Regions from separate parts of the Chromobacterium sp. FG89 genome, predicted to be linked through region 1. Evidence: riboswitches for the same ligand, from Rfam matches in the RefSeq annotation. Region 1 holds a riboswitch; the other holds the start of a gene.

The links. A riboswitch is a leader RNA that binds a small molecule or an ion and turns the genes downstream of it on or off. The one in region 1 is predicted to bind glycine.
Region 2: another riboswitch for glycine. It lies ahead of ACODRW_RS18290 (trimeric intracellular cation channel family protein); the one in region 1 lies ahead of gcvT (glycine cleavage system aminomethyltransferase GcvT).

The regions. Positions count from the first base shown of each region.
Region 1 covers NZ_JBMDIQ010000018.1:73,538-77,926, forward strand. The annotation lists gene gcvP (aminomethyl-transferring glycine dehydrogenase) at 1-427, opposite strand, end outside; gene gcvH (glycine cleavage system protein GcvH) at 551-937, opposite strand; gene gcvT (glycine cleavage system aminomethyltransferase GcvT) at 1,011-2,099, opposite strand; glycine riboswitch at 2,141-2,237, opposite strand; glycine riboswitch at 2,252-2,343, opposite strand; gene ACODRW_RS17320 (dihydroxyacetone kinase family protein) at 2,589-4,271, shown strand; gene ACODRW_RS17325 (M15 family metallopeptidase) at 4,315-4,389, opposite strand, start outside.
Region 2 covers NZ_JBMDIQ010000020.1:25,960-30,348, reverse strand. The annotation lists gene ACODRW_RS18295 (DUF3141 domain-containing protein) at 1-1,577, shown strand, start outside; glycine riboswitch at 1,714-1,800, shown strand; glycine riboswitch at 1,802-1,984, shown strand; gene ACODRW_RS18290 (trimeric intracellular cation channel family protein) at 2,184-2,918, shown strand; gene ACODRW_RS18285 (LuxR C-terminal-related transcriptional regulator) at 2,953-3,738, opposite strand; gene ACODRW_RS18280 (aldehyde dehydrogenase) at 3,904-4,389, shown strand, end outside.

The DNA of each region.
Region 1 (4,389 bases):
CGTTGGCCAGTTCCAGACCGGTCAGGTCTATCACCATTTGCTGGAAGTTCAGCAAGGCTTCGAGACGGCCCTGGGCGATCTCGGCCTGATACGGAGTGTAAGCGGTGTACCAGCCCGGGTTTTCCAGCAGATTGCGCAGGATCACCGTCGGAGTCAGCACCGGGTAATAGCCCTGGCCGATGAAGGATTTATTGACCACGTTCTTGGCGGCGACGGCCTTCAGCGCGGCCAGCGCCTCGGCTTCCGGCATCGGATCCGGCAGCTCCAGCTTGCGGTTCAGGTGAATGTCGGCCGGCAGCGTCTGCGCCACCAGTTCATCGATGGAGGCCACGCCGATGGCGGCCAACATTTGCTCGCGCTCGGCGTCGGACGGGCCGATGTGGCGGGAGATGAATTCTTTGCGGTTGAAAAGTTCGGAGAGAGACATGAGTACGGGGCCTTCTGTGCTTGCCGTCCGCGCCGCGGCTTGCGCGGCCAATCGGGTGTTGCTGGATATCCGGGCGAAAAAAACGCCTCGCGGTCGATTAGGACTGCGAGGCGGTTTTCACCATCAGGCGCCAATTTCCTTGGCGTAGGCGGCGGCGTCCATCAGGGCGTCCAGGTCCGCCGGATCCGCCGGCTTGATCTTGAAGAACCAGCCGGCGCCGTAGGGCTCGCCGTTGGCCAGTTCCGGTTCGGCTTCCAGTTCCTCGTTGATGGCCAGCACTTCGCCGGCAATCGGACAGTAGATGTCGGAAGCGGCTTTCACCGACTCCACCACGCCGGCCTGCTCTTCCTTGGCGAGCTTGGCGCCCACTTTCGGCAATTCGACGAAAACGATGTCGCCCAGCAGTTCCTGCGCGTGCTCGGTAATGCCCACGGTCACGGAGCCGTCGGCTTCCAGGCGCAGCCATTCGTGGCTTTCAACGTATTTGAGTTCGGCGGGGATGTTGCTCATGAGTGTCTCCAGTCAAATCCAGGTCTTAAACGATATTCCCGGCCGCGTCGCGCGGCCTGCCCAAGCACGCCGCTCAGGCGAAAACTTTTTTGCCGTTGCGCACGAACGGCATTTTGACCACGCGCACCTCGGTCAAGGTTCCGCGCAGGTCCACCAGCGCCGTATCGCCGGTGCCGGCCGGCACGCGCGCGATCGCGATGGAGTGTTTGAGGGTGGGCGAGAAGGTGCCGCTGGTGATCACGCCCTCGCCTACGCCTTCCACCACCACTTTCAGGCCTTCGCGCAGCACGCCGCGGCCTTCCAGCACCAGGCCCACTTGCCTGGTTTTCAGGCCGGCGGCTTTCTGCGCCTCCAGCGCCTTGCGGCCGATGAAATCGCGCTCCGCCGGTTCCCAGGCGATGGTCCAACCCATGCCGGCCTCCAGCGGGGAAACGGTTTCATCCATATCGTGGCCGTAGAGATTCATGCCGGCTTCCAGGCGCAGGGTGTCGCGCGCGCCCAGACCGATCGGCGCCACGCCGGCGGCCTGCAGTTGCTGGAAGAAGGCCGCGGCCTCGACGCCAGGCAGCATCACCTCCAGGCCGTCTTCCCCGGTGTAGCCGGTGCGGGCGTAGAACCAATCGCCGGCGGGCTGGCCTTGGAAGGGCTTCAAGGCCTGGATAACGTCGGCGAGCTCGGGCTTGACCGCGCAGACCTTGGCGATGGCCTGCGGGCCCTGCACCGCCAGGATGGACAGATCGCGGCGCACCTTGATGTCCACGTCGAAATCCGCCTTGCGCCCTTCCATCCAGGCCAGGTCCTTGTCGGTGGTGCCGGCGTTGATCACCATGCGGTAGCCGTAGGAGGTCAGATAGACGATCAGATCGTCCACCACGGTGCCGTCGGGGGTGAGCATGCCGGAATACAGCGCCTTGCCTTCGAAGCCGAGCTTGGCCACGTCGTTGGCGATCAAGCGCTGCAGCCAGACTTTGGCGTCCGGGCCGCTGATGTCCAGCACCGTCATATGGGAAACGTCGAACATGCCGGCGTCGCTGCGCACGATCTCATGTTCCTTGAGTTGGGAGCCGTAATGGATGGGCATTTCCCAGCCGGCGAAATCGACCATCTTGGCGCCGGCGGCGATATGGGATTCAAACAGGGGGGTGCGTTTCGGGGCCGTCATCGGTGCGTCCTTAGCAAAAGCGTGTAGTGTTGCTCTATTCCCTACACCCCTCTGTCCCTGCACCTGAGATTTTCCGGCCTTGCGGCCGTTAGCCCCTTCGGTGGGCATCCGCGGATGCCGCTCTCCAGATTCGGCGAACTGGCTGCGGCCAGTCCGATGATGCAGTCCTTTTGCCTGAGCGATTGCGGGTGCGCTTGCGCCTTCGGCGGTGGCGCGGACGGCCACTCTCTCCTGCATGACGAGCCAGATTATGGTTGCTGGGCCGGGGCTTGGCAAGCCGTGTTTATCTTCAACTTAAACAATGACTTAAAATATTCGAAATCGCAAAACATTGAACCGGCATTGCTTCGTTTAAGATCGATTACGAACATATTTCATTTCCTTATCGATCAAAAAATAGATGACCACCCCATTGCGCCGGCGCTGATCGTAAGATGACATCCATCTTGACCAAGCACGATCTCTATCCGATCTGGAAAGGAAACCGCGATGCGAAAACTGATCAACGATCCGCGCCATGTGGCGCGGGAGATGCTGGAAGGCCTGGCCGACACCCTGCCCGGCCTGGCGCTGCTCGAGGAAGAAAACGTCTTGCTGCGGGCGGACCTTCCCGCCGGCGGCCTGCGCGACAAGGTGGCGCTGATTTCCGGCGGCGGCAGCGGCCACGAACCGGCCCACGCCGGCTACATCGGCCACGGCATGCTGGACGCCGCCGCGGTGGGCGACGTGTTCACCTCGCCCAGCGTAGACACCGTGCTGGCGGCGATCCGCGCCGTCGCCGGCCCCAAGGGCGTGCTGCTCATCGTCAAGAACTACACCGGCGACCGGCTCAACTTCGGCCTGGCGGCGGAACTGGCCCGCGCCGAGGGCATCGCCGTCGACAGCGTGGTGGTGGCCGACGACGTGGCGCTTCGCGACACCGTGGAGCCGGCGCGCAGGCGCGGCATCGCCGGCACGGTGCTGGTGCACAAGATCGCCGGCGCGGCGGCCGCCTCCGGCGCCGGCCTGGCCGAGGTCGCCGCCGCTGCGCGGCAGGCTGCGGAACAAGTGGCCACCATGGGCGTGGGCCTGGGCGCCTGCACGGTGCCGGCCACCGGCCTCCCCGGTTTTCAACTGGACAGCGGGGAGGCGGAACTGGGCCTGGGCATACACGGCGAAGCCGGCGTGCGCCGCGTGGCGACGCCATCGGCCGCCGATTTGTGCGCAACGCTGCTGGATGCCATCTTGCAAGACCGCGGCTGGCGCTCGGGACACAGGGTGGCGCTGCTGGTCAACGGCCTGGGCGGCACGCCGCCGATGGAGCTGGCCATCGTCGCCCGCGCCGCGCTGGCTCATCTGCGCCTGCGCGGCCTACAGGTGGAACGCGCCTGGAGCGGCAACTTCATGACCGCGCTGGAAATGCCCGGCTGCTCCTTGTCCCTGATGGCGCTGGACGAACAGCGCCTCAACTGGCTGGATCAAACCACCCTGGCGCCGGCTTGGCCCGGCTCAGGCCGTCTGCCGGCGCAACGCCAGCTGCGCGCCGCGCCGCCGCGCGACGCTTTCACGCCCTCGGCCGCCGCGGCCGATCCCCGTTTGCGCACCGCGGCCTGGGCCGCGGCCGACGCGCTGGACGCCGCCGAGCCGCTGTTGACCGAACTGGACGGCGCGGCCGGGGACGGCGATCTGGGCGTCAGCATGCAGCGCGGCGCGGCCGCGATCCGGGCCTTGCCCGACAGCGCATGGAGCGACCCCGCCACGGCGCTGCGCGCGGTCGGCCAGGCCTTGCGCCAAGCCATCGCCGGCAGTTCCGGGCCTTTCTACTCCACCGCCCTGCTGCGCGCGGCGCGGCGGCTGGACACGACGACCCCGCCCACCCCGAAGGACTGGGCGGCCGCCTTTCTGGACGGCGTCGCCGCCGTCGCGGAACTGGGCGGCGCGCAAGTGGGCGACCGCACCATGCTGGACGCCTTGTCCCCCGCCGCCGACGCTTTCGCCTCCGCCCTGGACGCCGGACAGACTCCAGAGACGGCCTGGCGTTCGGCGCTGACAGCGGCGGAGCGCGGCTGCGCGGCAACCGCCTCCATGCGGCCGCGCCTGGGCCGGGCCAGCTATCTGGGCGAACGGGCGCTGGGCGTGCCGGACGCGGGTGCCAGCGCCGCGCTGGTCTGGTTGAAGGCGCTGACCGGCTAGCGCCAGGCCATGGGCCGCCGCGCCCCCGCGGCGGCCCTGGCGATCAGGCCGGTCTCTCCGGCTCGGCCTCCATCGACGGATAGATCCAATCCACGCCCAGCGCCTGCCCCCACAGGCA
Region 2 (4,389 bases), on a different contig from region 1:
CCATCATCGTGTTCGCCTCCTGGGGCGACAACATCACCCCGCCGCAACAGGCGCTGAACTGGATACCGGACCTGTACGACAACGCGGAAGACATCCGCGACAACGAACAAACCATCATTTACTGCCTGCACAACAAGGTGGGCCACCTGGGCATCTTCGTCTCCGCCGGCATCGCCAACCGCGAGCACAGCGAGTTCGCCAGCGCGCTGGACCTGATCGACGTGCTGGCCCCCGGCCTGTACGAGGCCGTCATCGAAGACGTGGCCCCCAACACCCCCGGCCAGGAATACATCAAGGGCCGCTACATCATCCGTTTCGAAGCCCGCGAAGTGGCCGACATCCTGGCGCTGGACGACGGCCGCGAAGACGAACGCGCCTTTGAAGCGGTGCGCCGCGTCTCCGAAATCAACCAGGGCATTTACAACCGCTTCGTTTCCCCGGCCGTGCGCGCCGTCAGCAACGAAGCCAGCGCCCAATGGCTGCGCCAGCTCAACCCGGCGCGGCTGGAACGCACGCTGATCTCCCCGCTCAATCCCTGGCTCGGCTGGCTCAAACCCGCCGCGGAATACGTGCGCGCCCACCGCCGGCCGGTGAGCGCGGACAACCCCTTGTGGCGGTTGCAAGAACAGTGGTCTAGCTGGATGACGCAAAGCCTGGACCGCTACCGCGACCTGCGCGACGCCGCCACCGAACACTGCTTCAAAGCCGTGTACGAATCCCCGTGGCTGGCCTCCGTCGTGGGCGTGCAGCCCGCGCGCGAAGCCCGCGCCGCCCGCTGCGACAGCTGGAACAAACAGGAAAGGCTGCAACTCAAGCGCCAGGTGCTGGACCCCGCTTACGAAAGCGGCTCCCTGGCCGACGGCTTCGTGCGCTTGCTCACCTATGTGGCGATTGGCCGCGGCATCATAGACGAGCGCCCGTTCAACGCCATCCGCCGCATCATGCGCGACATCCGCCACGAATACCCGCTGACCCTGATGGAGCTGAAAGACATCGCCCGCAAGCAGGTTTTCCTGGTGCGGCTGGACGAAGCCCGCGCGCTGGCCGGCCTGCCCAAGCTGCTGCCGGAAGAACACCGCCGCCGCCAGGCCTGGCAGCTGGCGCATGAACTGCTGGCGCTCAGCGGCGACATCGCCCCGGAACAACAGCTCAGGCTGGACCAAGCGGCCCACGCGCTGCAACTGGACACCCGCGCGCCGGCGGCGCCGGCCATCCTGCCGCCCGCCGAGCCGGCCATAGCGGCAGCCTCAACCGTTCCCGCCGCGGCCCCCGCCGCCAAGGCCAGCGCGCCCGCCAAGAAAGCGGCGCCGCCGCGCAAGCCGGCCGCCAAAGCCCCGGCCAAGCCCACCGCCGGCAAGCCCAGCGCCGCTGCCGCCAAACCCGCTCCGGCCGCCAAACCCGCCAGCAGCACACCGGCCGCGGCCAAGCCGGCGCCCGGCAAACCCCCGGCGGCCAAAACCGCCAAAGCGCCAGCGGGCAAAGCCAGCGTGGCCAAAGCCCCCGCAGCCAAAACCCCGGCCGCGCGCAAACCCGCCGCCGGCAAGGACGCGGCCAAGCCCAAAACGCCGAGCAACTAAGCATCAGCCAGCGCAAAAACGCCCGGACAGCCAAACCGCCGTCCGGGCGTTTTCATGTTGATACCGCACTGCAACATTTTTGCCTCGCCCCATGTATACAGTCGTTGACTGAACAATACAGCAAACGCTAATATCCTTGCCTGCTGCGGGAGAGAGGGGCATGCGCCCCCGCCGAAGACGCAAACTCCCATAATCGCTCAGGCAACAGTACCGCAGCCCATGGATACCAGCCGATTGGAGAGAGGCCCTAAGCGCCCGTTCATCATCTGCTACGCTTCAGCGAGAGCGCGTCGGATGATGTGACCGGCCCTTAGCCGCCCACCGAAGGGGCAAGTGACACCCGGCAAGGCCCGCACACAGGCCGCGCCCGTCATCTAACTCTCAGGTAAAAGGACAAGGGGAGAGGCAATGCCGGCAGCGCCGCGCCCATGCGCGGCCCGCCGGCCGTGCTCAGAACGTGCTCACGATCTCGCGAGCAAGGACGAGACAAGGCGAAAACAGCTGAGAAAGCGGAATGTACACGTGGTACATGAGCATTTCGAAGCGGGTTTCAACGCCGTATCGTCGCAGCGCAGCAGATCGTGCACCAGCTCTCAAGGAAAACCCGTGTTCGAAACGCTTGCCCAGGCTGCGCGCCACCTGGCATGGCCCGCCCATTGCCAACCCATTTTCCCACCCGGCTTCGCCGCTCACCTCGGCGCCAGCCTGTTTGACCATTGCAACTACATGCTTACCCTGATCTATCTGATCGCCATCACCGCGGAAGCGATGACCGGCGCGTTGGCGGCCGGCCGCCGCAATATGGACATCTTCGGCGTTACCGTCATCGCCTTCCTCACCGCCCTGGGCGGCGGCACCGTGCGCGACATCGTGCTGGGCCGCTACCCGATAGGCTGGACCCAACACCCGGAATACGTCGGCCTGGTCATCGCCGGCGGCCTGGCCGCCGTGTTCGTGGCCCGCTATATGAAACGCCTGAGCCGCGTCTTCCTGGTGCTGGACGCGCTGGGCCTGATCGCCTTCACCATCATAGGTTGCGGCGTGGCCCAGTCCATGGACTACCACCCGGTGGTGGTGGTGATGGCCGGCATGATCACCGGCATTGCCGGCGGCATCCTGCGCGACGTGCTGTGCAACCGCGTGCCGGTGGTCTTCCGCCAGGAGCTGTACGCCAGCGTCTCCTTCGCCGTGGCCCTGCTCTACCTGGGCCTGATCAAGCTGGGCGTGCCGCACGATCTCAACGTGCTGGCCAGCTTCGCCGTCGGCCTCGCCATCCGCCTGGCCGCCATCTGGCGCGAATGGCGGCTGCCGGTGTTCATGTATCGGCACGACCTGCATTAACTAACCCTAACTGTTTCACCGCTGCGCTGCGGCATCAGGCTTGAATCCCCGCCAGCAGCAGGAACAAGGCCGCCTGGCTGGACACGCCCAGCTTGGCGTACAGATGGCGGCGGTGCACCTTGGCGGTTTCCAGCGAAATGCCCAGCTCGCGCGCCACGCCCTTGGTGGAGTGGCCGCCGAGTATCAGCAGCGCCACCTCCACCTCCCGCTTGGTCAACGGCGAGGAGCCCTGCGCGCGCAGCGCCTCCTCCAGTTCCCGGCGGCTCTGCCTGCCCGTCCTGGCCGCCGGCTGACGCAGCCCTTCGTCCAGACGCGCGGCCAGCCGCGACAAGGGCAGCAACCAGGGCGCGAACAGATTGCAAACGCCCAGTTCCTGCTCGCTGAAGCGGCGTTTGCTGCCCAGCGACAGAGACAGCACGCCCTCCGGCAACACTTGCAGAAACTGGATTTCATCCGCCACCACATTGCGCGAAAAGTAACGGCGAAAGTACTCCGTCTCCCGGAAACGGTCCGGCGCCACCTCGTCCAGCCGGTACACGCCGGCGGCCGGGCGCTTCAGCGCAAAACCGTAAAACGGGTCCAACAGATACAGGCCGCGCCGGTAGTCGGCGAACAAATCGTCGGCGGCGTAATTGGCCGCGTGATCCGCCAGCACCCACGGCGGCGCCTCCTGGCGAAACAGCACCGCCACCCAGGTATCGAAACTCAGGCGTTCCCGTAGAAACGCGGCCAACCCTTGCCAAAAGGCCGCGTTGTCGACGCCGTCCAACAAGCGCCCCAATTGCTGGTGAAACACCAGATCCGCCACATTCAGCTGCATGCCAGCTACCCCGATCAGGTTAGTCCCGCCTTCCGCTCTAACGCTTTCGCGTGATGTCCGCCGCCAAGGGGACTGACTAGTATGGCTCCAGCCTGCGCGACAAGACCAGCCGTGATGTGAGCGCTTCCCCCACCCCGTCGCGCCGCCTGAACAGGAGTGATCGCCATGCCCATGCAGGATCTGGCCTACTGGCAAGACCGCGCCGCCGATTTGCGCTCGCCTTGCCTCGCCTTCATCAACGGCCGCTTCGTGCCCGCCGCCGACCGGCGCACCTTCACCGACACCAGCCCCATCCATGGCCGGCCCCTGGCCGAGATCGCCCGCTGCGGCGAGGCCGATGTCGAACGGGCGGCGCGGGCCGCCCGCGCCAGCTTCGAATCCGGCGTCTGGTCGCGCTGTCACCCGCGCCAGCGCAAGACCGTGCTGCAAAAACTGGCGGCGCTGATCCGCCGGCATGGCGACGAACTGGCGCTGCTGGACTGCCTGGACATCGGCAAGCCCATTGCCGATGCGCTCCATATCGATGTGCCGGGCGCCGCCGGCGTGTTCGACTGGTACGCCGAAGCCGCCGACAAGCTGTACGGCGAGGCCGCCCCCGGCGCCGACGACGCGCTGGCCCTGATCACCCGGGAACCGCTGGGCGTGGCGGCG